DNA from 3 places in the Lysinibacillus sp. NPDC093216 genome. Region 2 is predicted to be linked to each of the others. Evidence: riboswitches for the same ligand, from Rfam matches in the RefSeq annotation. Region 2 holds a riboswitch; each other region holds the start of a gene.

Region 1 (8,736 bases), on a different contig from region 2:
AGTACCAAGGTTTACCGTCTTTATAAGTCCAAATACGGCCACCTTCTCCACGAGCTGACTCTGACATTAGACGGTTTTTGTCATCTCCAGGAATCGCTGTTGGGTGAATTTGGATGAACTCACCATTCGCGTATGAAGCACCTTGTTGGTAAACGATAGAAGCAGCAGAACCTGTATTAATAACAGAGTTTGTTGTTTTACCGAAGATAATACCAGGGCCACCAGTCGCCATAATAACAGCGTCTGCACGGAATGATTTGATTTCTTCTGTACGCATATCTTGCGCTACGATACCACGACAAACGCCGTCAGGATCGACTACTGCACCAAGGAATTCCCAATGCTCATATTTGTTCACTAAACCAGCTACTTCGTGAGAGCGAACTTGCTCGTCTAGTGCGTATAGTAATTGCTGACCAGTTGTTGCACCAGAGAAGGCTGTACGGTGCATTAAAGTACCACCGAAACGACGGAAGTCAAGAAGACCTTCTGGTGTACGGTTGAACATTACACCCATACGGTCCATTAAGTGAATAATACCAGGGGCTGCATCACACATACCCTTAACAGGTGGTTGGTTCGCTAAGAAGTCCCCACCATAAACTGTATCATCAAAGTGGATCCAAGGAGAATCCCCTTCACCTTTTGTATTTACCGCACCATTAATTCCGCCCTGCGCACATACAGAGTGTGAGCGTTTTACAGGAACTAATGAGAATAAATCAACTTCAGTACCAACTTCAGCTGCTTTAATCGTTGCCATCAGACCAGCTAGACCGCCGCCGACAACAATTATTTTGCTTTTCGCCATGATTATTTCTCACTCCTCTTAAAAAATTGCAATGATTGCATGTACTCTATAGTAGCTTCTATTAAATTAAACAAAAGCTAAAATAGCAGCCACACCAACTACACTTAGAATTACGAAAATAATGTTTGTTACATAAGTAGCAATCTTTTGAGACTGAGGAGATTGTACAATACCCCAGCTAACTAGGAATGCCCATAAACCGTTAGATAAGTGGAAAGTTGCTGATATAATACCAACGATGTAGAATCCAAGCATGAATGGATTAGAAACGATATCCGCCATCATGTCGTAATCAACTTCTGTACCAAGTGCTTTTTGAATACGAGTTTGGAAAATATGCCATGCAATGAAGATCACTAAGAATACACCAGTGAAACGTTGTAATGAGTACATCCAGTTACGGTATGTGCTGAAACGTCCTGTATTTGGTGTAGCAGTGAATGCAATGTAGACACCATAGAATGCGTGGAACATTAATGGAATATAAATGACAATCCATTCAACTAGGATAAGGAATGGAATCTTTTCCATTACTGCGGTAGCATCGTTGTAACTTTCTGCTCCGCCTGTTGCTGTAAAGTTAATGAACAGGTGCATCGTTAAAAACAGACCTACTGGAATGATACCAAGTAGAGAATGTAAGCGACGCCATAAAAACTCTCGATCTTTCGACAAGACTGTTACCCCCCTTAGTACTTAAAATAGCACAACTAAAGAAGTCATCATTTTGTAACTGATACTTCATTGACTGTGTATTTCATCATGGTACAATATTATGACATGTTTATTGTACTCTCAAGAGCTACGAGCGTCAAGGCAACTTAAAGTTTTTCATATTCCTTATTAAATAAGTAATCTAGTACATGATGCATCGTTTTTTCTCGAAAAATCTATCTTTACTTTATCAGTGTCGAATTTTAAGAAAATTCTAAGAAAGAAGGCTTTCAATGTTAAACACTTCATCTCCTACAATCTCAGCATTTGGCTATGAGATAATTCGCGATTATATTTTATCTTCCATTCTTGGTAAACACGAAGATGATGTCCTTTACTGGGCAGGAAAAGATCTAGCTCGGAAGTTCCCATGTACAAGTCAAGATGAACTTATCGCATTTTTCGCAGATGCCTGTTGGGGTAATTTAGAGCTTGTCAAAGAATCGAAAGATGGACGTATATTCCAGTTGACAAATGATCCAGAACTGTTACAAATCGGTCTTCGAAGCTTTAGACTTGAAGCAGGATTTATAGCTGAGCAAATCCAGCAAGTAAAAGGTTATTTAACAGAATGCTATGATGAAAAACGTGAAAAGCAACAAAATGTAACGTTCACAGTAAAATGGGACGTTAAAGAAAGAATCATGAATACCGTTCCTACAGAATAAAACGAAAAGGATTGCCATCCCACATTTATGGATGACAATCCTTTTTATGTATACAATAGAAGTTAATTGTAGCGAAGATTGGGCAACTCCTTGGAGTAGCGTCATAAATGGACAAGCGAAGTAGCTCCATTGGACGCCCCCAGTAAAGCGTCGTGATGGAACAGAAATCACCCCCTCGTTATGATGATGAGTTTAGGGATGACATGTTGCTAAAGCGTATGTCATGTGAATTGGCTGATTGGAGTGGAGGCTGGGCGACTCCTTGGGGATCAGCAATAGAGGAACGAAGGCTAAGAACATCACGTCCTGTGATAACGCCTTCGTAACCAACATCGTGTTGGCCCGAGACCCTGGAGCGAGCATAGCGAGTGAAGCGGCTCATCGGACGCCCCCAGGAAGCTCTGCTCTGCGCGAAAGCGAAGCGTCAGCAACAAATGTTTTCTGTAGCGAAAAGCAAAGCGACAGCTACAAAGCGCCTAGCCAGAACGGAAATCACCCCCTCGTTTATGTTTACGAATCATTTTTCTAATTTATAGTTGTGCACGTCTTTCTTTTAAAAGTACATCTATTAACCCAATAAATGCCTCCAAAATATTAAGTGAGTGTTGAATCATTTCTTCTATGTTATTAATTGACAGTTCATTCACTAATTTTTGTGCGGCCATATGTACTAATTCATGTGGTTGTTCAATATGACGATATTCTGGTAAGTTCTGATATTCCTCAAAATGTCCGTAATACCATTTTCCAAACATACATTGATGATACGTTTTTATCGTTTCTTTCTGACCAGCCTTTTGAATAGCATTTCGTAAAAAGCTAGCATGATCCATTAACCTTGCTGCCAATTGGCTAACTACCGTTTGCTCTGATGGTTTTCTGATTGTCGGTGCAATAGCTTTTAACATTTCAGATACTTGATTTTGTATTATATCCGAGAAGTCACTAGAATGTGATAATTCCGTCGTCGTTTCCGCTAAACGACCTACAGCTATTACATTTTCTTCTGATGCAACTGTTATTTGATGAATACCATGTGCTGCTTCTTCAATATTTCTACTTGTTACAGTCAGATTAGCAATATTGTCCTTCATGACACTTATAAAGTCAGTTAAATAATGTTCGACTTCTTTAATATTTGTTATTGTATTATGTAATTTCTTATCAATGACTGAGCGAATCTTTGTCATTTCTTGCAATGAACCTTTCGAGCTGTTGGCTAAATTCCCTACCTCCATCGCGACAACATTAAAGCCTTTTCCATGCTCACCAGCACGTGCGGCTTCAATAGAGGCATTTAAAGATAGTAGTTGCGTTTGATCGGCAATCCCGGTTACACCTTTACTGATATCATCCATTTTAGTCATTTCATCATTCAGTTGCTCTGTTGAATTTGCTCCTTTGGTCAACAGCTCCTGAACCATTTCACCTTTTGAAATGGATGATTCCATTTCTTCTACAAGTAGTAATGAATGCTGTTTTATTTCTTGAATGTTTGCATTAACATTTTGCTCAACCGCAAGCACCTCCTCTGTATTTGACGACATTTCTTCACTCATTGCTGAAATATCCCCTACACTCGTAGAGACATTTTGAACCTTTAAAGCCGTTTGAAAATTAATTAACTCCATATGCGCTAGTACAAAGTCTAAAATCGCATTTTTCACATCAATACTTTCCTGCTCAAGTTCCAATTCCAAAATTCGCTTTTTTAATATTTGTATTTCTAAATCGTTGTGCTTCTCAACGCTTTCATCCATTGACTTTTGAAATAAACCAAATAACCCCATACAAACTTCCACCTTCCCTTTGGTAAAACATGTCATATTTTATTATATAACAATAGAATTAGATAAAGTATTAAATTGATGTGAACAAAAAAGGATGTGCCTTTTACTGACACATCCTCTTCAACATTATATGAAAAGCGCTTGTTCTAAAATCAATTATGCCCTTCTTTCCGTCGCTTTGGCTGTTCTATCCACGATTTTGGTGGCTCTATCCATGAATTTGAGTGCTCTATCCACGACTTTGGTGGTTCTATCTACGACTTTGGGTGCTCTATCCACGATTTTGGTGGCTCTATCCACGAATTTGACTTTGGGTGCTCTATCCATCTTTGACTCTTTTAAATTGCGTCCGAAGGCATTAGGCCAACAAATGTTTTTTGCGCGAAAGCGTAGCGTCAGCGGCACGAAGTTGATCACTCAGTTGTCGCTACACTTTCTGTACAAAAGACATTTCCTGAAATAAATTAAATTCATCATGTAATGCATTTGCTGCACGAATCATTTCGTCCTGAGGTACAACGACAGACACTTTTATTTCAGAAGTACTTACCATTTTTACAGGGATATCTTCACGGCGTAGACGATCAAACATTCGGGCAGCCACCCCTGGATTAGATGCCATACCAGATCCAATAATGGAAACTTTCGCTAAACCAATTTCAAAATCAGCAAAACTAAATCCTAGTGATACTTTACTATCTTCTAGTACACGTAATGCTTCAGCGAACTCCTCTTTTAAAATGGTAAATGATACAGTCGGCTTTAAGCCATCAATTATTGCTTGTACGATTATATCGACGTTTATACGATTTTCCGCAAGTATTGTGAACATATCTGCTAACGAAGCATTAGAATAAGCATCATAACCAATCGTTAAGCGAATAACGTCTGACTCATAGGCAACACCTCGTACAATTAAATTTTTTTCCATTTCAACTTCCTCCTTCAATAAAGTACCTACTGTATCTATTTCGCTCGACCTAATGATAACCGGGATTTGAAACTTCTTTGCTAACTCTACAGCTCGCGGGTGTAAAATTTGTGACCCTAAGTTTGATAGCTCTAGCATCTCATCATAGGAAATTTCTTTTAGCTTTTGTGCCCCAGCAACATGACTTGGATCAGCTGTATAGACTCCATCCACATTCGTGTAAATATCTACCCGCTTCGCCTTCAATTTTGCTGCAATGGCTATAGCCGTCGTTTCCGCCCCACCTTTACCTAACGTCGTAATATTCCGTAAATTATCGATACCCTGTTCCCCAGCAACGACTACGATTTTCCCCTGTACAAAATGCTCTTCTATTCGTCTAGCATCCATCCCATCAATACGGGCATTGCTATACATAGCATCAGTTTCAATGCCTGCCTGCCAGCCCGTTAATGACACAGCATCATATCCTTCCTCCTGTAAAGCAATTGCCACTAATGTACTAGTAAGTTGTGAGCTTGTTGAAAGTAATGCGTCTAGTTCACGCTTAGATGCATTGTCTGATAAATCACGAACCATCTTTGTTAATTCTTTAGATATACTCCTCATAGCTGTAGTGACAACGACAACATCAAAACCTCTTTCCTTTTCTGCAATCGCCTTTTGCGCAACATTTTGAATGTGCTCTGTTGATGCTAATGCAGCACCACCAAATTTCATCACAACTCTCGCCATCTTTATCATTCTCCTTCGTATTCAATCATTTTACTGATTATAAAGTAGCTATGCTTTTGCAGCTTTTCACAAAATAACACCACAAAAGCAAATAGCACCCCTTCACCTCTTAGGTAAAAGTAACAGACTTGAAAAAATGTTGTTTCGGAAAACTAAAAAGGCAGCTCCTCACATAACGTGAAAGCTGCCTATAACATGTACAATAAAGTAACTTGCGCATGTGTGATAGCTCTCCGAAACGTTTAGAATCGACAGTCTTACATCTCTTAAATGTAAAACCAGCACAGCATCGGAAACAACGATGCTCCACTTCGGCAAGTTCCCCTTTCATACATTTTCACTGGACTTGTTCGTCCTCGCATGTACTACTCTTGAACCTTGCACCTCTATCATCACTAAATAGTGATCGTATTTAATTGAACCTTAGTGAAGAAATTTCCAATTCAATAAGTAGAAACTACTAAAAAAACTAAGGCGCCGTATATAACATCGCTTTATTGAAGAGCAATGTTATATACAACCTTAGCATACGTCTAATCCTTTGACAATGTGTCTTGTCGAAAATCAATTTCGCCTTGGCGTAATTGCCGCTGACGCTTCGCTTTCGCGCAGAAGACATTTGCCGCTGACGCTTCGCTTTCGCACAGATAAACAATGCGTCCGAAGGCTTTATTTTCATTCAGTAGGTGTTTGTACACCCACTGAAAAGGAATTCCATCTGCATTCATCTCACTACCTTTAGAGGTGAGAGTCTTCTGCTGAATGAAAATAAGCATGAATATTGCTAGCAAGATTAGCAGGCATCCCTGCTTCTTGTAATGCCTGCATACTTGCCTCACGAATTTTTTTGACAGAACCAAAATGCTTGAGTAATTGTTGTTTTCGCTTTGGACCAATTCCCTCTATATTATCGAGGACAGATTGTATAGCGTGTTTCTCATGCTGCTGTCGTAAGAAGGTTATAGCAAAGCGGTGTACTTCATCCTGAATTCGTTGTAATAAGTAGAATCCATCACTTGTACGTTTTAACGCAATAACTTCTGGTGGATCACCAAATAGAAGCTGTGAAGTATTATGCTTTTCATCTTTTGCTAATCCGGCAATTGGAATGACAAGGCCGAGCTCATCCTCTAATACTTCACGCGCGACTTCCATTTGTCCCTTCCCACCATCTATTAGTACTAAATCCGGTAAAGGTAGACCATCTTTTAATACACGTGTGTATCGACGACGTATTACTTCCTGCATTGCCCCGTAATCATCGTGCTTGGCGGCGGTACGTGTTTTGTATTTTCGATACTCCTTCTTCGCAGGTTTTCCATCGATAAATACAACCATTGCAGATACAGCATCTGTCCCATGCATATGACTATTATCGAAGGCTTCAATCCGTAACGGCGTAGAAATGCCCATCGCTTCACCGAGCGCCTCACATGCTCCTATTGTGCGCTCTTCCTGACGTTCAATAAGCTGGAACTTCGCTGCTACAGCAATTTCAGCATTTTTCGTCGCTAATTCAACTAGCTCTTTTTTTTGCCCACGTTTTGGTGTCAGTACCTTAACTTCTAGTAATTCCGTTAAAATATCTGCATCAATAGATTGTGGGATAAAAATCTCCTTAGGTTTAATGTGCTCTAGCTTCTCGTAAAATCGTCCAACAAACGTTAAAAATTCCTCTTCTGCCTCTTGATAAACCGGGAAAATCGAGACATCTCGCTCTATAAGCTTTCCTTGACGAACAAAGAAAACTTGAACACACATCCAACCCTTCTCGACGGCATAGCCAAATACATCACGATTCGTTGTATCACTTGATACGATTTTTTGCTTTTGCATGACTGTATCGATATGTGCAATTTGATCGCGAAATTCCTTTGCACGCTCAAACTCTAAATTTTCTGCGGCCGCTAGCATTTTTACTTCTAGCTCCTTTTTGACTTCCTCAACTCCACCATTTAAAAATTTTGTCATATCCTCAATCATATCGTGGTAAGTTTCAGCTTCAATATCCTTCACGCAAGGGGCTAGACATTGCCCCATGTGATAATACAAGCAAACCTTGGTAGGGAGTTGTACACATTTTCGCAGAGGATACAAACGATCTAGCAGCTTTTTTGTCTCACTTGCTGCATACGCATTCGGATATGGCCCAAAATATTTCGCCTTATCCTTTTTCACTTTTCGTGTTGTAATAAGACGTGGATGTTTCTCATTTGTAATTTTTAAATACGGATACGTTTTATCATCCGTTAGCATAATATTGTACTTCGGATCATGTAGTTTTATAAGATTAAGCTCTAAAATTAAAGCTTCAATATTGGAAGATGTCACAATGTACTCAAAGTCTTCTATTTCGCTTACAAGTCTCTGTGTTTTCCCTTCATGCGTACCAGTAAAATACGAGCGTACTCGATTTTTCAGCACTTTTGCCTTCCCGACATAAATAATAGTTCCTTGTCGATCTTTCATCAAATAGCAGCCAGGCTGATCTGGTAAAATTTCAAGCTTTCGTTTAATTAAATCATTCATCGCCTACCTGCCCCCTTTTTCTAAAAAAGCAAATAAAGATTTGTCTATTCTCAAATATAACGTTCGCTTTTCCTCTATATTATATAACGAAAAAAAGCCAAGCACATCATATTGATGGCTTGACTCTTTTTTTCTTACAAATTAAGCATGTTTTGCGATAAATGCTTCTAACGCTTCTTTTGGTTGGAAACCAACAGTTTTATCTACTAATTCACCGTCTTTGAATAAAAGTAATGATGGGATAGACATAATTTGGTATTGCGCTGCAGTACCTTGGTTGTTATCTACATCTACTTTTACAATTTTAGCCGCACTACCTGCAGCATCCATTTCTTCAAGAACTGGTCCAATCATTTTACATGGTCCGCACCAAGCAGCCCAAAAGTCTACTAGTACTAAACCTTCTTTAATATCGTCTTGGAAAGTTGCATCTGTTGCATGTACAATTGCCATTTGAAATCCTCCTTAAACTTACTATGTTTGTAGTATAGCATGGATAAATTCTCTTGAGCGAACAATCTGCCTAGTATGCAAAAATTATGAAAAATAAGGTCGAAA
Region 2 (8,736 bases):
TTACTTAAATTATTGATAGAGCATAAAAATAAAGTTTGTACACGAGAGCTAATTTTAACCTCTGTTTGGGGGTATGATACGGATATAGAGACAAATGTCGTAGATGTATATATTCGGCATTTGCGAAATAAACTACCGGGTGATATGAATGCCTATATTGAAACCGTTCGTGGTGTGGGGTATGTGATGCGCGAATGAAAAAATTAAGAGATTATTTAGTCAATCAATCGTTACAAAGAAAATGGATGCTCACATCTAGTGCTGTTATATTTTTTAGCTATACGATTATTTGTATTGTCGTTTATATTTCATTGCATACATGGCTAATAAATGATGAACAAAGTAAGATTAAACTAACTAGGGCTGATTTGATTTCCTTTTTAGAGTCACAAGGACCCAATCTTACTGTGCAGCAAATTCAAGAAAACACGGGTCTATTAAAAACCATTGTGGATCGAGATCAAACCGTCAGAATGTTTAATGTAGATGGTATTGAGATTTTAAGCATTAATAATACTTCGCAGGCTGCGCCCTTAACTGCGTTGAATGAAGTGGTAGAAATGACAATTGATAAAAAGGATGCCTTTGTTATTAATGAACCGATTCAGCTCGGCTTCTTCAAAGGGTATATTCAAGTTGTTCATCCATTATCTAAGTTTCAGTCGTTAATGCATTATTTATTAACTGCCATGCTCATAGCGGGGGTGGGAGGATTGGTGTTATCAGCTTCAATTGGCTATTATCTAGCCAATTATTTGATGAAGCCATTGCATGCGTTACGTGCATCCATGAAAACCGTTATGGATAAAGGATTTAATGAACCAATTCAATTAACTTACACGTCTCATGATGAGATTGGCGATCTATTGAAAATGTACAATGCGATGATGAACGAATTGCAAATTTCATTTACAAAGCAGCAACAATTTGTTGCGGATGCTTCTCATGAGCTGCGGACGCCTATCCAGGCAATTGAAGGACATCTATCCCTTTTGAAAAGATGGGGGAAGGATGATCCAGAAATTTTAGAGGAATCTATTGAAACTTCATTAACTGAAATTGCACGAATGCGTAAAATGATCGAAGAATTACTAGAACTTGCACGTCGTGAAGAAAAGGACATCAAAAGTGAGGCTGATGCAGTATCTGTTATAGAAGCGGTTATAGAGGACACAAGACTCCTTCATCCGGATGCTCGAATATCGCTGTCGAAAGATGAAGAAATAGGGCGATTATATATAACAGAAAATGCACTTAGCCAAATTGTTCGTAATATAATAGAAAATGCAATTCGTTATTGTGAAAAAATTCCTGAGATTCAAATTTCACTATCTGTCTTAGAACAGGAAGTGTCAGTAAAAATAGAAGATAATGGTATTGGTATAGAGGAAGAAAACATTCCATACATTTTCGATCGCTTTTATCGAGTTGATGAGGCAAGAAATCGTCAAATAGGCGGTACAGGCTTAGGGCTTAGTATTACAAAAATGTTACTTGAAAAGTACAATAGTTCTGTGGAAGTCAAGAGTGATAAAAATGTTGGAACCGTTTTCTTGCTAAAATTCCCGCTGAAATATTGAGAAAAATACATGCTTTATTTAATTATTTCATCCTTTGGGAAAGAAATTGCTTAATTTGCTAAAAAGAGTTGTATTTTTTGTGAAGAGTAGTAAGATTGAGATGGAAAAAACGTTCTTTAAATAATGGATAAGATGTCAAACATCCTTTAAAAGAACGGAAAAATATTATATAATTAATTGTAATTTAATTAATGGAACTGCCGAAAGGCAAAATTTGGAGGTCATTTTTCATGTCGAACAACGTTACAACTGTAAGTTCTCCATGGTCAGCTTTCTCTGGTCCTAACCTAGGATATGTGATGGAGCAATACGACTTATTCTTACAGTCTCCTGAAGAAGTAGAACCGGAGTTAGTATTATTATTCCAACAATTTGGTGCACCAGTAGTAGTAGAAGGTGAAGTAGCTGTAGCTAGTAATGCAGCAGCAGCTCCTGCTGGCGATTACAAGAAAGTGTTAGCAGCTGTGAAATTAGCAGATGCAATCCGTACAAACGGTCATTTAGCGGCAGATATTTATCCTTTGAAAAACCGTGAACTACAAACAGCTCAAATTGAAGAAAGCGCGTTCAACTTAAGCGCTGCAGATTTAGCTGAAATTCCTGCAGCTGTCTTCTTCAAAGATGTGCCAGCAAACGTGAAAAATGGTAAAGATGCAATCGATTACTTAAAATCTGTTTATACAGATAAAGTAGCATTTGAATATAATCACGTAGTAGCAACAGAAGAACGTGATTGGATTCAAGCACAAATTGAAACAGGTTCATTTAAACAATCATTATCTTCTAATGAGAAAAAAGCTTTATTAGATCGTTTAACTCGTGTTGAGAACTTCGAGAAGTTTATTCATAAAACTTTTGTAGGTCAAAAGCGTTTCTCTGGTGAAGGTTTAGATACTCAAATCGTCCTATTCGATGAAATTTTGAAAACAGCTGAAACAAATAGCGTTGAAAATGTACGTATTGGTATGGCCCACCGTGGTCGCTTAAATGTGTTAACACACATTTTAAATAAACCATACGATATGATGTTCTCTGACTTTGCACATGTTTCTAATGAATTATTTATCCCAGAAAACGGTCGCCTTGAAATTACTAAAGGCTGGACTGGTGATGTTAAGTATCACATGGGTGCTTCATATATGCGTGAATCTGGTATGAATGTTAAACTTGCTTACAACCCATCTCACTTAGAAGTTGGAAATCCTGTTGTTTTAGGTACTGCACGTGCAGCACAAGATGACACTTCTAAACCAGGGCAAGCTGTCCATAACCGTACAAAAGGATTAGGTATTCTTGTGCATGGTGACGCTGCGTTCCCAGGTCAAGGGATCGTAACAGAAGTATTAAACTTTGCAAAAACTGAAGGGTTCACTACTGGTGGTACAGTTCACATCATTGCTAATAACATGATTGGATTTACAACTGAACTACAAGACTCTCGTTCATCTGTTTACTCTTCTGACCCTGCAAAAGGTTATGAAGTACCAGTTGTGCATGTAAATGCAGATAGCCCTGAGTCTGTAACTTTAGTAGGTCGTTTCGCAGCTAGCTACCGTCAAAAATTCGGTAAAGATATCATCGTTGACCTTATCGGTTACCGTCGTCATGGTCACAATGAAACGGATGATCCAACTGTAACAAACCCTGAAACATATAAATTAGTTTCTAAACATGAGCCAGTTCGTGCTTTATACGGCGCTCAATTAGCAGCTGAGGGTGTAGTTTCTGCTGATGAAGTTGCAGCATTAGATAAAGCTATCTATGCAGAAATGCAAGCAGCTTATGATCATGTAAAAGAAATGGCAGATAAAGATGAACACAAACATTTAGAAATGCCAGAAGAATTAAAAGTAGAATTCCCACAAATTGATACAGCAGTTGGTGCGGAACGTCTAGGAAAAATTAATGAAGAGCTTTTAGTGTTTGAAGAAAACTTTGAACCACAGAAAAAACTTGGCAAAATTTTAGAAAAACGCCGTGATGCATTTGCTTCTGCAAAAATCGACTGGGGTCATGCAGAAACTTTAGCTTATGCAACAATTATTCAAGATGGCACACCAGTACGTTTTACAGGTCAAGATGCACAACGTGGTACGTTCTCTCAACGTCACTTAGTGTTACATGACAAAAACAATGGTAATTTATTCACGCCACTTCACCATATTTCAGGTGCAAATGCATCATTTTCAGTACACAACTCTCCACTTACAGAAGCTGGGGTAGTGGGCTTTGAATATGGTTACAATTTAGAAAATGGCCATGTATTATCAGTTTGGGAAGCTCAATTTGGTGACTTTGCTAACATGGCACAAGTTATGTTTGATAACTTTATTTCAGGTGCACGTGCTAAATGGGGTCAAAAATCTGGTCTAGTTATTCTTTTACCACATGGTTATGAAGGTCAAGGTCCAGAACACTCTTCAAGCCGTATGGAACGTTACTTACAAATGTCAGCTGAAAATAACTGGTTCGTAGCAAACTGCTCAAACGCAGGTAACTACTACCACTTATTACGTCGTCAAGCAGCATTATTAGGTACAGAAGGCGTTCGCCCACTTGTAGTTGTATCACCTAAGTACTTACTTCGTCACCCATTAGCTGCAGCAAATGCTGATCAATTAGCAAATGGCTCATTCCAAGAAGTAATTGAACAACCAGGTCTAGGTTCAAAAACTGAAGCTGTAGAACGCATTGTATTAGGTTCAGGTAAAGTAATGATCGACATTGCAGACCGTATTAAAGATGGTGAAGGCTTCGATCACCTACACATTGCTCGTGTAGAACAACTTTACCCATTCCCAAAAGAGCAAGTTGCTGGTATTATTGCAAAGTATCCTAATGTTAAAGAAATCGTTTGGGTACAAGAAGAACCTAAAAACCAAGGTTCTTGGAATTATGCATTAGAAACATTACACGACCTTTCAGAAGGTAAAAAGCTACGTTATGTAGGCCGTCCTGCAATGAGCTCGACTTCTGAAGGTGATGCAGATTCTCATAAAGCAGCTCAAGCCGCACTTGTAGAAGAAGCAGTTGCTGAGCCTGTAAAGGTTAAATAATCACATATTAAATTTTTGAGAGCCGGGCTACTTGCTGAGGCAGTAGCCCTTTTATGTGCATAATGCACGTTAATTAAAGGAGGAAATGAAAGTGGCTGAAATTAAAGTCCCTGAATTAGCAGAATCGATTACAGAAGGTAGTATCGCACAATGGGTAAAAAAAGTGGGCGATCGCGTTGAAAAAGGTGAATTCATCGTTGAACTTGAAACAGACAAAGTAAACGCTGAAATCATTTCTGAAGAAGCGGGAGTTTTAACTCAAATTTTAGCTGAAGAAGGCGATACTGTACTTGTTGGTCAAGTAATCGCAGTAGTAGAAGCTGGCGAAGGTGCAGCACCTGCTCCAGCGGCACCAGTTGCAGCAGCACCACCACAAGCGGCACCTGCTCCAGTTGCAGCAGCTCCAGTTGTAGAAGAAACTACTGGTGAGCGTGTAATCGCATCTCCAGCAGCTCGTAAACTTGCTCGTGAAAAAGGTATTGACCTTGCTGCTGTATCTCCAGTAGATCCACAAGGCCGTGTACGTGTACAAGACGTGGCAGCTCATGGTACAGCTCCAGTAGCAGCTCCAGTAGCAGCTCCAGTAGCAGCAGCACCTAAAGCAGTTGTAGCTGTAGATGATTCACGTGTAACAATTGAAAAAATGAGCCGTCGTCGCCAAACAATTGCAAAACGCTTACTTGAAGTAAAACAATCTACAGCAATGTTAACTACATTCAACGAAGTAGATATGACAAACGTTATGGCTTTACGCTCTCGTAAAAAAGACCAATTCTTCGAGTCAACTGGCTCTAAACTTGGTTTCATGTCATTCTTCACAAAAGCTGTAGTTGCAGCGCTTAAAAAATACCCATATGTGAACGCACAAATCAATGGTGATGAAATTCACTTAAACAACTTCTTTGATATCGGTGTAGCTGTATCAACAGAAGAAGGTTTAGTAGTACCGGTTGTACGTGACGCTGACCGCAAAAACTTTGCTGAAATTGAAGATTCAATTGCAGACCTAGCTAAAAAAGCACGCGACAAAAAATTAGGTTTATCTGATCTTCAAGGTGGCTCATTCACAATTACAAATGGTGGTGTATTCGGTTCATTAATGTCTACACCTATCATGAATGGTACACAAGCTGGTATTCTTGGTATGCATACTATCAAAAAACGTCCAGTTGAAGTGAATGGTGAAGTAGAAATTCGCCCAATGATGTACTTAGCTCTTTCTTATGACCACCGTATTATCGATGGTAAAGATTCTGTAGGCTTCCTTAAAACTGTTAAAGAACTACTTGAAAACCCAGAAGATTTATTATTAAATTCTTAATTCCTGAGTTTATTAAAACCTTGCAAACATTGTTTTGCAGGGTTTTTTTCTTTTTATGGAGCAACTCTTAAGAAAGCGACGGAAAGAGAACGAAGCGATGGATAGAAGAGCTAAAGTGACGGAAAAAGTATTCGTAGCGACGGATAGAAGTGCAGAATCGACGGAAAGATGAGCCAGAGCGACGGAAAGAAAACCAAGCGACTGAAAGAAGAGCCAAAATGACAGATAAAGTATTCATAGCGACGGATAGAAGAGCTGAATCGACGGATAGAAAAGCCAAAGCGACGGAAAGAGAACGAAGCGATGGATAGAAGAGCTAAAGTGACGGAAAAAGTATTCATAGCGACGGATAGAAGAACCAAGGTGACGGAAAGAAAAGCCAGAGCGACGGAAAGAAAACGAAGCGATGGATAGAAGAGCTAAAGTGACGGATAAAGCATTCATAGCGACGGAAAGAAAAGCTGAATCGACGGAAAGAAAAGCCAGAGCGACGGTAAGAAAACGAATCGATGGATAGAAGAGCTAAAGTGACGGATAAAGTACTCGTAGCGACGGATAGAAAAGCTGAATCGACGGAAAGAAAACGAATCGACGGATAGAAGAGCTAAAGTGACGGAAAAAGTATTCGTAGCGATACGGATTTTCTAAAGAATCGGCTTTTCATTTACATTATTATAACTGCATCCAAGTATATAAATTGGGTAAAGTTCGTATAAAGAAGCATAGGCGACTTTACGGATTCTTTCGGCAAAGCGGCAGTCTTAATCATTTTCAACTTTGCAAAAGTGTATATAAGGCATAAAAAGGATAAAAAACCCTAATATTGTAATTAGTCAGAAAAGTAATAAAATTATCTTGACGAACACATTAGCTTTATAGTAGTATCTTAATATCAATTAAATATACAAACCTCACATTTATCCTATTGTGAGGTAGAGGCGCGGTATTTATTAGTTCATTGTTGAGTATAAGCAAGCGAAGACGCAATGGAGAAGGAACTATCGCCGAAGTATAAAAGGAGCTCGTACTTTTATGCTGGGTCTGCAGTGAATAAGTGCAGGACTGTCCTAGTAAATTATTTTCCAGATTTACTAGGTTGTGCTATCTCGGAATGATGGAATTATAGTGAGGATTTGGGCAACTGTTAAAAAAGTAAGACCTAAGTTCAGTACTTAGGTCTTTTTTGGTACAGTTGTCTTATTTTTTTATAGAAAAGGGGAATGTTACATGAAAAGAAAATCGTTGGTATTAATGTTGACCGTCATGACTGCAATTTTGCTAGCAGCTTGTGGTGCTGGTGACAAAAAGGATACGACGTCATCTAGTAATGACGGTAACAAGACGAGTACGGAAGAAGGCGGCGGCCAATTCCGTATTGGGATGGAAGCAGGTTATGCTCCGTTTAACTGGACACAGCAGGGTGATTCAAATGGCGCAGTAAAAATTGCGGATAATGCAGAATATGCAGGTGGTTATGATGTACAAATGGCGAAAAAGATCGCTGAGGGCTTAGGAAAAGAATTGGTTATCGTAAAATTGGAATGGGATGGCTTAGTACCAGCACTACAATCCAATAAAATCGATGCAATCATTGCTGGTATGTCACCTACAAAAGAGCGTAAGCAAACAGTTGACTTCACTGAAAACTACTATACATCTGATTTTGTTATGGTCATTAAAAAAGGCAGCAAATATGAAAAAGCAACTTCTATCCAAGATTTCTCTGGTGCTAAAATCACATCACAATTAAATACATCTAACTACAATGTCATCGATCAAATCAAAGATGTAAAAAAACAAACTGCAATGGATAACTTCCCAGCAATGCGCGTTGCATTAGAAGCTGGAAAAATTGACGGCTATGTAGCTGAACGTCCAGAAGGTATTTCCGCTGCTGCTGCAAATGATAAGTTCGCGTATGTGAAGTTTGAAAAAGGCTTCGATACAGATATTTCAAATACATCCATTGCAGTTGGTTTACGTAAAGGCGATGCAAATCTTGAAAAAATCAATGAAATCTTAAAAGGTATTTCTGAAGATGATCGCCAAAAAATTATGGAAGAAGCCATTCACCAACAACCAGCAGCACAATAACATGATGGCACGGGCTATCTGCTAGTCCGTGCCATCTCATTACAATTTATAATCTTTCTAAATAATAATAATGTCTGAGCTAAAAGTTTCATAAAATAAAAGAAACAAAGGCTCCAGCCAAAACAGGATACTGTAACGAACAAGCAACACGACGTTGTTAGGAGGAACATCATGAGTTTTGATTGGATTATTTCTATTGTTGAGAACAACTGGCAAATGTTTTTACGAGGTGCGTATTATACATTACTTATTTCTATTAGTAGTACAATTATTGGTGCACTTATCGGATTTTTCATCGGAATTATGCATACCATTAAGGTTCGTAAAAAAGGTGTAAAGTTCTATAGCTTAAAGCTCATTAATTTTATACTAACATGCTATGTCGAATTTTTCCGTGGTACACCAATGATTGTACAAGCAATGGTTGTATTTTTCGGATTAGATATTGCATTTGGCATTGATATGCACTTTATTACGGCAGGTATTTTAGTTGTTTCATTAAACACAGGTGCTTATATGGCTGAAATTGTTCGCGGTGGTATTGTATCCATTGATAAAGGGCAGTACGAGGCCGCATCTGCAATTGGTATGAACCATTTTCAAATTATGCTACATGTTGTATTACCACAAGTTGCGCGAAATATATTGCCTGCAACAGGTAACCAATTAATTATGAATATTAAAG
Region 3 (6,308 bases), on a different contig from region 2:
AAGAGGCTAAACGCGGCGGACTGTAAATCCGCTCCTTAGGGTTCGGCGGTTCGAATCCGTCCCCCTCCACCATTTTTAGGGGCATAGTTCAACGGTAGAATAGAGGTCTCCAAAACCTTTGGTGTGGGTTCGATTCCTACTGCCCCTGCCAGGTTTCTAGGTACTCGTTATCAAAAACTACTGTGATTACATATAGTGGCGATTGTGGCGAAGTGGTTAACGCACCGGATTGTGGTTCCGGCATTCGTGGGTTCGATTCCCATCAGTCGCCCCATTTATAATTGGGGTATAGCCAAGCGGTAAGGCAACGGATTTTGATTCCGTCATGCCTAGGTTCGAATCCTAGTACCCCAGCCATTCATTTTTTAATATGAGCCATTAGCTCAGTTGGTAGAGCATCTGACTTTTAATCAGAGGGTCGAAGGTTCGAGTCCTTCATGGCTCATCAGTTTTTATAAATGCGCCCGTAGCTCAATTGGATAGAGCGTCTGACTACGGATCAGAAGGTTATGGGTTCGACTCCTGTCGGGCGCGCCAAAAAAAGCCTAATAGTATCGGAATGTAGCTCAGCTTGGTAGAGCACTTGGTTTGGGACCAAGGGGTCGTAGGTTCGAATCCTGTCATTCCGACCATCTTTCCTAACATGGGGCCTTAGCTCAGCTGGGAGAGCGCCTGCCTTGCACGCAGGAGGTCAGCGGTTCGATCCCGCTAGGCTCCACCATTTATATATTTCGGAGGTATACCCAAGTCTGGCTGAAGGGATCGGTCTTGAAAACCGACAGGCGGGTAACACCGCGCGGGGGTTCGAATCCCTCTACCTCCTCCATATTTTTTCGGGTCAGTAGCTCAGTTGGTAGAGCATTAGATTGAAGCTCTAAGTGTCGGCGGTTCGATTCCGTCCTGACCCACCATCTGCGGGTGTAGTTTAATGGTAAAACCTCAGCCTTCCAAGCTGATGTCGTGAGTTCGATTCTCATCACCCGCTCCAAAATAATGGGCCTATAGCTCAGCTGGTTAGAGCGCACGCCTGATAAGCGTGAGGTCGATGGTTCGAGTCCATTTAGGCCCACCATTATTCCGAAGTAGCTCAGTTGGTAGTAGCACCTGACTGTTAATCAGGTTGTCGCAGGTTCGAGTCCTGCCTTCGGAGCCACGGCCCGTTGGTCAAGTGGTTAAGACACCGCCCTTTCACGGCGGTAACACGGGTTCGAATCCCGTACGGGTCATCAAGCATGTTGCACATTAGTGCGACATGCTTTTTTTTTGTATCTTTTGAAAACCCCTTGCTATGCGAGGGGTTCTAAAGAGCTTCTAGCTATGGACGAGAAAAAAACCCAGCCGTACAATGAAATCAGGTCTGGTCAACCGTGACTTCGTACGAAAGGGGATCAGCGTAAAAAAGGGGCAAATCCATGCTCAACAGTTATTCCCTCTGTAATTTCCCCTAATTTTAATAATGTCTACTCAAAATGGGCATCATAATCCATAAATAACTTTAGTTTTAGAAAAATAAAAGAGAGATGCTATAAAATATTGAACAAAGTATTTCATATATAAAATATGTATGTTTTCTGGCAGATTTTATCGTGGTGATTATAGTTCCATTCCTCTAATATGAGGGGAGATGGAGGAATTCAATATGAATTTACATGAAGTACAGCGGTTTTTAGAACTTTATCAAGTAGAACAAAATGAATCAAAAACATGGCTAGACAATAAATTACAGCAAATTAAAATAGCAGGCGAATATATACCGACAACGGAAGAATTAATCTTTGGTGCGCGAGTAGCATGGCGCAATAGTAATAAGTGTATTGGTCGATTGTTTTGGCAATCGCTGCATGTTGTTGATGCCCGTGATATTTCAAAAGAAGAGGATATTTTCAACGCATTGCTTGAACATATTCAATATGCAACAAATGATGGAAAAATTCGTCCAACAATAACGATTTTTGCACCGGGGCGTGTACGTATATGGAATCATCAGCTAATCCGTTATGCTGGCTATGAAACGGAATCTGGAATCGTTGGTGATCTGCATTCTGTTGAGTTTACAAAAGTATGTGAGTCACTCGGCTGGCAAGGTAAGAGAACAGCATTTGACGTGCTTCCACTCGTTGTACAGGTGGATGGAAGGGAACCACAAGTGGTTACTATCCCTGACGAATATGTACTAGAGGTACCTATTCGTCATCCGGAATCTGCTCAAGTAGAGAAGCTAGGATTAAAATGGTATGCAGTGCCGATTATTTCAAGCATGCGCTTTCAAATGGCAGGTATTGATTTTGAGGCGGCCCCATTCAATGGTTGGTATATGGGTACAGAAATTGGAGCACGTAATTTAGCAGATCATGAGCGTTACAATATGTTGCCTGCTATAGCAGAAATTTTCAATCTTGATACAACTAAACAGGCTTCTCTATGGCGTGATCGCGCATTAGTTGAGCTGAATATTGCCGTTCTGCATTCCTTTAAAGAAGACGGTGTCAGCATAGTAGATCATCATACAGCTGCACAGCAATTTAAATTGTTTGAGGAAACAGAAGCAGCAGCGGATCGAAAGGTTACTGGCAATTGGACGTGGTTGATTCCACCTCTCTCACCAGCTACGACTCATATTTTCCATAAACCTTATGTTAATGTTTACAATACACCAAATTACTTTTATCAGAAACCACCTTATTAGTAGAGAAAGGCAGCACACTTTAAGATTGTGCAAATACAAAGCGACCCATGATCAATTATGCCGAGGCATAATTTAATCATGAGCCGCCCTTTTTAATTCACATATTCATTTTTAGAAGCCCTAAATGAACATATAAAGAGAATAAATGTTACGACAACAAATAACCAGCCGGTGATATTCCAACCACCGAATAAATCATGTAAATAACCAAATAAGATTGGACCGATTGCGGCTAATAAATATCCTAGTGATTGCGCAAATCCTGATAAATCAGCTGCCTCAAAAGCTGTACGGGTACGTAGTGTAAAGAACATCATCGCTAATGCGAATGAAGCGCCTCCGGCTAAGCCTAGTAGCACCATCCACAGTACAGCGAGGGTCGTCCATTCCATGACTACTCCGATAAAGCCAACTAAGTAAAATACTGTAAACATTAATACGAGAGGACGTTGAGATGTCATTTTACTAGCGATAATAGGAACAGCTAAAGCCATTGGAACTTGTGAAAATTGCATGATGGAAAACATCCAGCCTGCGCGATCTGCAGCTAATCCTTGTGATATATATATTTCAGGAATCCAAGCGGCGGTTGTGTAGAATAATAATGACTGAAATCCCATAGCCCCTGCTACTGCCCAAGTAACAGGTGATTTCCATAATGGTGTACGTTCTTTCGTAGTCTTATTAGTCGGTTCAGGCTTATTAAATTTCAACTGTGGAATCCAAATTACAATAGTTAACACCACAAGAACAAGTGAAATGGCCAGTGCACCTTGCCAACCAAGTGATGAATTGGCAACAGGATAGCTAATGCCAGCACCGAGTCCAGCCGTCAAATTCATCGACATTGTGAAAAATGCCATAAGTAAACCTACGTGAAAGGGAAATTTCAATTTAAGTAATCCTGGAATTAGTACATTACCAAATGAAATGGCTATACCAATTAGCATCGTACCAAATACGAGTAAACTAGTTGTGCCAAGGGAGCGTAGTACAATCCCTCCCCCTAAAAGAATAGTTGATAAAAATAATGTTAATTCTAGTCCAAATTTACGTGCGACAATTGGAGCGAATGGTGAAATGATTGCAAATGCTAGCAATGGGATCGTTGTTAGAAAGCCTGCTAGTATATTGGATATGCCGAGGTCTTCACGGATAAAGGAAATGATAGGTCCAACAACTGTTAGCGGCATCCGTAATGTCGAGGCAATACAAATTATTCCGATAACGAGCAATAAGGTTGTACCTTTCCAGTTAATTTTCCTGCTAGGATAAGTATCGGTATGTTCATGAGTAGTCAGATAAATCCCCCCTTGTTAGAACAAACTTGATTGAATCACTATACCACTTTATCACAATAATAAAAATAGTGGAAAATTCACAAAATATAGAATATTAATCGAGTTATTGAAATGCCATAGGTCGTATGTTAAACTAATACCCATCATAAATTTAATATTTAATGCCTCATGTTTGTAGTGAGGTAGAGGTCGCGGTATTTAAGAGTATGTTAATGGAAATGACAAGCATTAGAGAAATTAGCTGAAAGGAAATACTGCCGAAGTGTGAGGGGACTTGAAAACCTCATGCTGGGGCTGTCTCCGAAAGGAACAGAACTGTCACGTTTGAACAACGTGTTGAGCTATCATTTTGAAGGAACAGAGGATTTACTTAGCCATCACAGCAACGTTCATGTGATGGCATTTTTTTCGCCTCTTAAAAAAGGAAGGAAGCTATATCGTGAGTGAAATAAAAGTCAATCAGCTCGGTCATAAAGCACCGAAGCTGAAAAAAGAATTAAAAAGCCGTCATATTACAATGATTTCATTAGGCGGTACAATCGGTACTGGATTGTTTTTAGCTAGTGGAGGTGCCATTGCGCAAGCAGGCCCTGGCGGTGCACTACTCGCCTATGCATTAATCGGTATCATGGTGTATTTTTTAATGACGAGCTTAGGGGAAATGGCAGCTTATATGCCATCATCGGGCTCATTTAGTACGTATGCTACAAAATTTGTAGACCCAGCTCTAGGCTTTGCGCTTGGCTGGAACTACTGGTACAACTGGGCAATTACAATTGCGGCAGAAATTTCTGCTGTCTCATTAATTATGAAATATTGGTTCCCAGATAGCTCATCAGCACTTTGGACTGTTTTATTTATTGCTGTCGTTTTAACGTTTAATCTATTATCTGTAAAAAGCTATGGTGAAAGTGAATATTGGTTTGCCATGATAAAGGTTGTAACTGTCATCATTTTTATTATTATCAGTTTCCTAATGATTTTTGGTATTTTAGGAGGAAACGCTCCGGTAGGCTTTACGAATTTCTTTATCAGTGATGGACCATTCCACGGTGGATTTCTTGCTACATTTGGTATTTTCTTAGCTGCTGGATTCTCGTTCCAAGGGACAGAGCTACTTGGAATAACAGCAGGTGAAACAGATGATCCTGGTAAAAATATTCCGAAAGCTGTTAAGTCTGTTTTCTGGAGAATTCTTTTATTCTATATTTTAGCGATCGGTGCAATTGGGCTGCTGATTCCATTTACAGACTCACGTTTGCTATCTGAAGATATCGCTGTTTCACCATTTACACTGGTGTTCGACCGTTTAGGAATTGCCTTTGCTGCTTCATTGATGAATGCTATCATTTTAACGGCAATGCTGTCAGCAGGGAATTCAGGGCTGTACGCATCTTCTCGTATGCTTTGGCAATTGGCAGTAGATGGACATGCACCGAAATTTTTCGCTAAACTAAGCCGTCGAGGTATTCCGATTTACGCATTACTGGCGACTTTAGCTGTAGGCTCCCTAGCATTTTTAGCTTCATTCTTTGGTGATGGTGTAGTCTATATGTGGCTTCTAAATGCCTCTGGGATGTCTGGCTTCATTGCTTGGCTAGGAATTGCATTTAGCCATTACCGTTTCCGTCGAGCATTCGAGGTACAGGGCTTAGATCCGAAATTGTTACCGTATAAAGCAAGGCTATTCCCATTCGGCCCGCTATTTGCCTTTACGGTTTGTATGATTGTTGTTATTGGACAAAACTACAATGCCTTTATGGGTAATACAATAGACTGGTATGGAGTCCTTGTCTCCTATATCGGTATTCCACTGTTCTTATTCTTATGGCTTGGCTATAAAATCAAGCATAAAACTAAAATGCTTCCATTAGAGCAATGTGATTTAAAAGTCGAACAATAAAAAATAAAACTGTCCTGTAAGTCATAGAAATTGACTTGCAGGGCAGTTTTTTTAGTTTAATAATAAATTTGTAATTCTAGACGTACAATCAAAATACTTCAAGTGAACGATTAATCTTTAAGGTTCAAAACCTCGTATCACCATAATTGCAATCATCGATCCGTAGATGACAAGAATAAGCAAAATGATGAGTAATCCTAAATATTTAGAAATACCTGTTTGTTTTGATCGAATTCCGGATATCCCAAAATAAACACTCATTATCCACAGTAGAGCACCTAAATAAAAGTAAATACCAAAAATGCTGTTTTCACTTAATGAACTAGCATAAAACAATAACAACCCAATAATACAAAATATAATAGAAAAAAACCGTAATTCCTTCTAAAAGTCATTTTTCCAGCCCTTTCTAAATTAT

Evidence for each region. Region 2 has a riboswitch for lysine ahead of ACQKOG_RS13440 (transporter substrate-binding domain-containing protein). Riboswitches for the same ligand answer to the same signal wherever they lie in the genome.
Region 1: another riboswitch for lysine. It lies ahead of ACQKOG_RS07375 (aspartate kinase); the one in region 2 lies ahead of ACQKOG_RS13440 (transporter substrate-binding domain-containing protein).
Region 3: another riboswitch for lysine. It lies ahead of ACQKOG_RS26925 (amino acid permease); the one in region 2 lies ahead of ACQKOG_RS13440 (transporter substrate-binding domain-containing protein).

Annotation. Positions count from the first base shown of each region.
Region 1 is NZ_JBNNVB010000004.1:241,663-250,398, forward strand. It holds gene sdhA (succinate dehydrogenase flavoprotein subunit) at 1-811, opposite strand, end outside; gene ACQKOG_RS07360 (succinate dehydrogenase cytochrome b558 subunit) at 878-1,486, opposite strand; gene ACQKOG_RS07365 (YslB family protein) at 1,759-2,193, shown strand; gene ACQKOG_RS07370 (methyl-accepting chemotaxis protein) at 2,724-3,983, opposite strand; gene ACQKOG_RS07375 (aspartate kinase) at 4,411-5,649, opposite strand; lysine riboswitch at 5,868-6,046, opposite strand; gene ACQKOG_RS07380 (hypothetical protein) at 6,183-6,377, opposite strand; gene uvrC (excinuclease ABC subunit UvrC) at 6,388-8,178, opposite strand; gene trxA (thioredoxin) at 8,320-8,631, opposite strand.
Region 2 is NZ_JBNNVB010000010.1:103,515-112,250, forward strand. It holds gene ACQKOG_RS13415 (response regulator transcription factor) at 1-198, shown strand, start outside; gene ACQKOG_RS13420 (sensor histidine kinase) at 195-1,580, shown strand; gene ACQKOG_RS13425 (2-oxoglutarate dehydrogenase E1 component) at 1,811-4,636, shown strand; gene odhB (2-oxoglutarate dehydrogenase complex dihydrolipoyllysine-residue succinyltransferase) at 4,728-5,957, shown strand; gene ACQKOG_RS13435 (hypothetical protein) at 6,107-6,268, shown strand; lysine riboswitch at 6,883-7,069, shown strand; gene ACQKOG_RS13440 (transporter substrate-binding domain-containing protein) at 7,185-8,051, shown strand; gene ACQKOG_RS13445 (amino acid ABC transporter permease) at 8,223-8,736, shown strand, end outside.
Region 3 is NZ_JBNNVB010000055.1:194-6,501, forward strand. It holds tRNA gene ACQKOG_RS26845 (tRNA-Tyr) at 1-72, shown strand, start outside; tRNA gene ACQKOG_RS26850 (tRNA-Trp) at 78-151, shown strand; tRNA gene ACQKOG_RS26855 (tRNA-His) at 199-274, shown strand; tRNA gene ACQKOG_RS26860 (tRNA-Gln) at 283-357, shown strand; tRNA gene ACQKOG_RS26865 (tRNA-Lys) at 373-445, shown strand; tRNA gene ACQKOG_RS26870 (tRNA-Arg) at 461-537, shown strand; tRNA gene ACQKOG_RS26875 (tRNA-Pro) at 556-632, shown strand; tRNA gene ACQKOG_RS26880 (tRNA-Ala) at 646-721, shown strand; tRNA gene ACQKOG_RS26885 (tRNA-Ser) at 734-826, shown strand; tRNA gene ACQKOG_RS26890 (tRNA-Phe) at 836-911, shown strand; tRNA gene ACQKOG_RS26895 (tRNA-Gly) at 915-988, shown strand; tRNA gene ACQKOG_RS26900 (tRNA-Ile) at 996-1,072, shown strand; tRNA gene ACQKOG_RS26905 (tRNA-Asn) at 1,077-1,153, shown strand; tRNA gene ACQKOG_RS26910 (tRNA-Glu) at 1,155-1,226, shown strand; gene ACQKOG_RS26915 (nitric oxide synthase oxygenase) at 1,640-2,686, shown strand; gene ACQKOG_RS26920 (CynX/NimT family MFS transporter) at 2,779-3,987, opposite strand; lysine riboswitch at 4,163-4,339, shown strand; gene ACQKOG_RS26925 (amino acid permease) at 4,427-5,890, shown strand.